One region of the Pseudoalteromonas sp. SWN166 genome, then DNA from elsewhere that is predicted to be linked to it. Evidence: predicted binding sites of a transcription regulator. Region 1 holds the regulator's gene; the other holds the start of a gene.
The links. The regulator LexA, encoded in region 1, represses DNA repair genes until DNA is damaged. The targets are predictions, from matches to a motif close to TACTGTATNNNNATACAGTA.
Positions count from the first base shown of each region.

Region 1 (2,211 bases):
GCGAACCTGTGATTTTAATAGTGAGATCAGCTTTGCTGGCATCTTCCATTGCAATTAGGGTTTTAGTGGCTGGTACTGCCATAGCAATTAAAATAACGAATGGAATAGCTGTCCAAAGTATTTCTACTTTAGTGCTTTCGTGAAATTGGGCAGGTATAGCCCCTTTAGATTTACGGTGATGAATAAGTGCCCAAAACATAATTGCGAACACTATCACCCCAATCACACAACATATTATAAATATGGTCATGTGCAGCTGATATACATTATTGCTTATATCGGTTACGCCTTTGCGCATATTGTATTGGCTATTAGCCAAAACTGGGTGCGAAAAAACACATAATATAAGCCACAAGGTAGAGGTCAGTTTACCCATGTGACGGCTCCTTTGATGCTATTGCGAGTGCAAAGCGAAGAGGCATACGGCTTAAACGCCAATTCGTTATTTTTATTATTTAACCAATCTTGTTTTTTTGACTGGTATCGCTGCCCCAACAAAGAGTTTGTATATTGTGTGTTCTCAAAACTGAAAAGCTGTGAGTTATTGTTAGTTCAGCACACTAATGATTAGCTAAAAAATGAGCAACAAGCAAGCTTTAGTATAAAAAACAACCGAGTAATATTTAAAAATCAATCAAGTATCTGCAAGCATATCGACTATTTAACATTCAAAAAGCGAGCAAAACAAAGGGGTGTAACACATAAGGAAGGAGAAAAGCATGAGTGAAAAAAGTTTACAGTCTAAATAATCAGTTAGCTGTTTTTCGCATAATTAAAAACAGAAAATGCGTACTAATTAGTACGCATTTATAAAACTGCTTGTTTAAAAGCTATTTTTAAAGTCACATCCAATCAGCGTTTCTTATAACGCCAACGGCTAAGCCTTCAATATTAAAAGACTCATTCTCAAGATCTACTTCAATAGATTCAAAATCGTCGTTTTCAGCATGAAGTAATACTTTACGACCCGCTTTCTCAAGACGTTTTACAGTTACGTCTTCATCTACGCGGGCAACAACAACTTGCCCGTTTTCAGCGGTTTGAGTACGATGCACAGCAAGTAAATCGCCATCCATAATACCAATATCCTTCATGCTCATACCGTTAACGCGTAGTAAAAAATCGGCGGCTGGTTTAAACATTAAAGGATCGATTTTACAGTGACTTTCAACGTGCTCTTGCGCCAAAATAGGTGAACCAGCAGCAACACGCCCTATAAGTGGTAAACCTAATTGTTCAGGCTCTTCTTCTTCAATTAATTGAATACCACGGCTTGCACCTGGTTTCATTTTAATTGCGCCTTTTTTAGCAAGTGCTTTTAAATGTTCTTCAGCAGCATTGGCACTTTTAAAACCTAGTGTTTGCGCTATTTCAGCACGTGTAGGAGGCATACCAGTGTCTTTAATAAAAACTTTAATTAGTTCGAGTATTTGAGCTTGGCGGTTCGTTAATGGTCGCATACAACTGGTTTTCCATACAGTACATTTAACTGTGAGTATATACAGTTAAATAAAAATCGCAAATTTAAATTATGTCTTAAAATAGCCAAAGTAATTTCACTTGTGTACATTTTAGGGATATAACTAAAGCTAAGTTTATAAATGATTAAAAAGGCAAAGGAGTCGTTATGAGTATTTGGTATCAACCTATTACTTTAGAGTTTTGCAAACAGCTAGATGAAGGTATAAATGGTCAAGGTACGCTGATGAAAACTATGGGGATAGAAATCACAGAAATTGGTGATGATTACTTAGTTGCAACTATGCCTGCCATACCTGAGCATCATAACCCAATGGGAATGGTTCACGGTGGTGCTAATGTTGTACTTGCCGAAACAGTAGCGAGTTATGCTGCTAACTTTGTTGTCGATTTCACAAAATTTTACTGTGTAGGGCAGGAAATTAGCGCAAGCCATTTAAAAGCATCTCGCAACGGTACTTTAACTGCCACGGCAAGAGCATTTCATATTGGCAAACGTAGTTCAGTATGGGAAATAAAAATTACAAATAGCCGCAATGAGCTGTGCTGCGTATCAAAAATGACCGCAGCAGTCGTAGAGCGAAGATAGTTACTTTTCGATTGGGTAAATTGTAATTTCCATACCCGCACCAATCGCAGATATACGTAATAATGTATCTGCATCTAAGGCTTGGTTAAAGCACTTAGGAGATGTGCCTGATTCAAAGCCAATATCAAACGTTCTACGTGAAC
Region 1 covers NZ_JADYXB010000021.1:47,591-49,801, forward strand. The annotation lists gene coxB (cytochrome c oxidase subunit II) at 1-376, opposite strand, end outside; gene lexA (transcriptional repressor LexA) at 843-1,460, opposite strand; gene I6F49_RS13350 (PaaI family thioesterase) at 1,628-2,068, shown strand; gene I6F49_RS13355 (hypothetical protein) at 2,069-2,211, opposite strand, start outside.

Region 2 (2,211 bases), on a different contig from region 1:
TGGCGTATTAATTACACGCTCAAATGCGGCATCGTCTTGACGATTACCGACTAGGCGTAAGTACGACAACGCATCTTTAATTTCTTGTCGTTCGAAGAATCGCATACCACCATAAATACGGTATTTTAAGCCTTCTTGCAGCATGGCTTCCTCGAGTACACGAGATTGCGCGTTACTACGGTATAAAATTGCTGCATCTTGCAGCGCATTACCTGCATTTAACCAGCTTCGTAATTTGCTACTTACAAAGCGGGCTTCGTCTAACTCATTAAATGCTGCATAAATAGAGATTGGCTCGCCATCGTTACCGTCGGTCCACAAGCTTTTACCCATACGTTCTGAGTTATTTTGAATTAATGCGTTAGACGCTTTCAAAATAGTTGCAGTTGAACGGTAGTTTTGCTCCAGACGAATGGTTTCTGCGCTGAAGTCAGTTAAAAAACGTTTAATGTTTTCGATTTTCGCACCACGCCAACCATAAATGCTTTGGTCATCGTCGCCTACAATCATAATGCTATTTGTATCGCCAGCAAGTAACTTTAACCATGCATATTGAATGGTATTTGTATCTTGAAACTCATCTACTAGCATATGTGCAAAGCGTTGCTGATAATGACGCAGTAACGTAGGGTTATTTTTTAACACTTCGTAGCTGCGTAGTAATATTTCAGCAAAGTCGACTAAACCTGCTCTATCACAGGCTTCTTGGTAGGCGGCGTAAACACGCAGCATCATTTGCTCATTAATATCGTATGCTTGAATATCTTTAGGGCGAAGTGCTTCATCTTTTTTGGCGCTTATGTACCAGCCAAATTGTTTAGCAGGCCATTTTTTATCATCAATATTCATCGATTTTAATAAGCGCTTGATCATCCGAAGCTGATCGTCAGAGTCTAAAATTTGAAAGGCTTCTGGTAAGTTAGCTTCACGGTGATGAGCACGTAAAATACGATGCGATAAACCATGGAACGTACCAATCCACATACCACCTACAGGGGCTTTTAGTGTTTCTTCAACGCGGCTACGCATTTCTTTAGCTGCTTTATTAGTAAAGGTAACTGCAAAAATACTGTAAGCGGAGGCTTGCTCAACTTGCATAAGCCACGCAATACGATGAACTAACACTCGTGTTTTACCAGACCCAGCACCTGCTAATACCAGCATGTTTTGTAGTGGGGCTGCAACGGCATCGCGTTGTTTGTCATTTAAGCCATCGAGTAATTGTGAAACGTCCATCGTTACGCCTTTTTAATCAATATTGTGGGCAGTATAACAGGTGTTTTTGTTAGGCTAAATAAAATACTGTTTTTATAAACAGCTATTTATAAAATAGTGTTCAAAACGAGTGACTTGCTACTTATTTAAACAAGCGGAAAAGTGCAAACGCATAACAGAAATTGCTAATTTGACCTAATTTTAGCAAAATTTACTAACTCCTTAAATCTAGACTAATTTAACTATTTGATTTGTAAGCTTTAATAAATTGGCATAAAGTGTGTAAGTAAATAATTATAAAATTAAATAAATACAGAGGTTAGTATGGCAGATCAAGGTTCTGGCGGTAACGTAATCGCAGCATTATGTAATATATTTTTTCCTGGTTTAGGGCAGTTAGTGCAAGGGCGTATTTTAGCGGCTATATTTTTTGCACTCGCTATTATAATAAGTTACGCACTAATTTATGTGCTTGTAGGCTTTGTACTTGTGCCTATTATTTACTTATGGTCGATTATTGACGCAGCGCGTTATAGATCGCGAAGTTAACGGTTTTCAAGTTGAGTAAAATAGCGCCCATGTGGCGCTATTTTACTTTATATGTCCTGTGGTTTACGGGCGTTTACGTATATAATTACCCAATTAAAGATTTACAGGCAAACCCTATGGAATATCAATTTATTCGCGACCCTATTAGTGGGCTACGTATTAAAATAAGCAGTGAACACGCTATTATTGGTCGCTGGCTAAACGAAGAAATAGGCAAAGACAAAGTAGCCATGGTGCAAGCGCTTATTGCATCGGTGAGTTCAAGCTATGAGCCGCTAACGTTAAAAGGCCAAGAAATAGATTTAATATTAACGAAAGACGAAGCATTATTTGAAGCCCATGCGCTTCATCAAGACAGCGAAGACCTAATAGCGTATCAAGATGACGATTTAGCGCTTGAAGAAAATGGTTTAAGTAGTGGTTGTGGCTTTGAAGATTTCATTGATT
Region 2 covers NZ_JADYXB010000048.1:17,261-19,471, reverse strand. The annotation lists gene uvrD (DNA helicase II) at 1-1,236, opposite strand, end outside; gene I6F49_RS18435 (hypothetical protein) at 1,540-1,764, shown strand; gene I6F49_RS18430 (YacL family protein) at 1,881-2,211, shown strand, end outside.
Region 2: the regulator LexA is predicted to act here: its motif matches at 1,301-1,320, upstream of uvrD (DNA helicase II).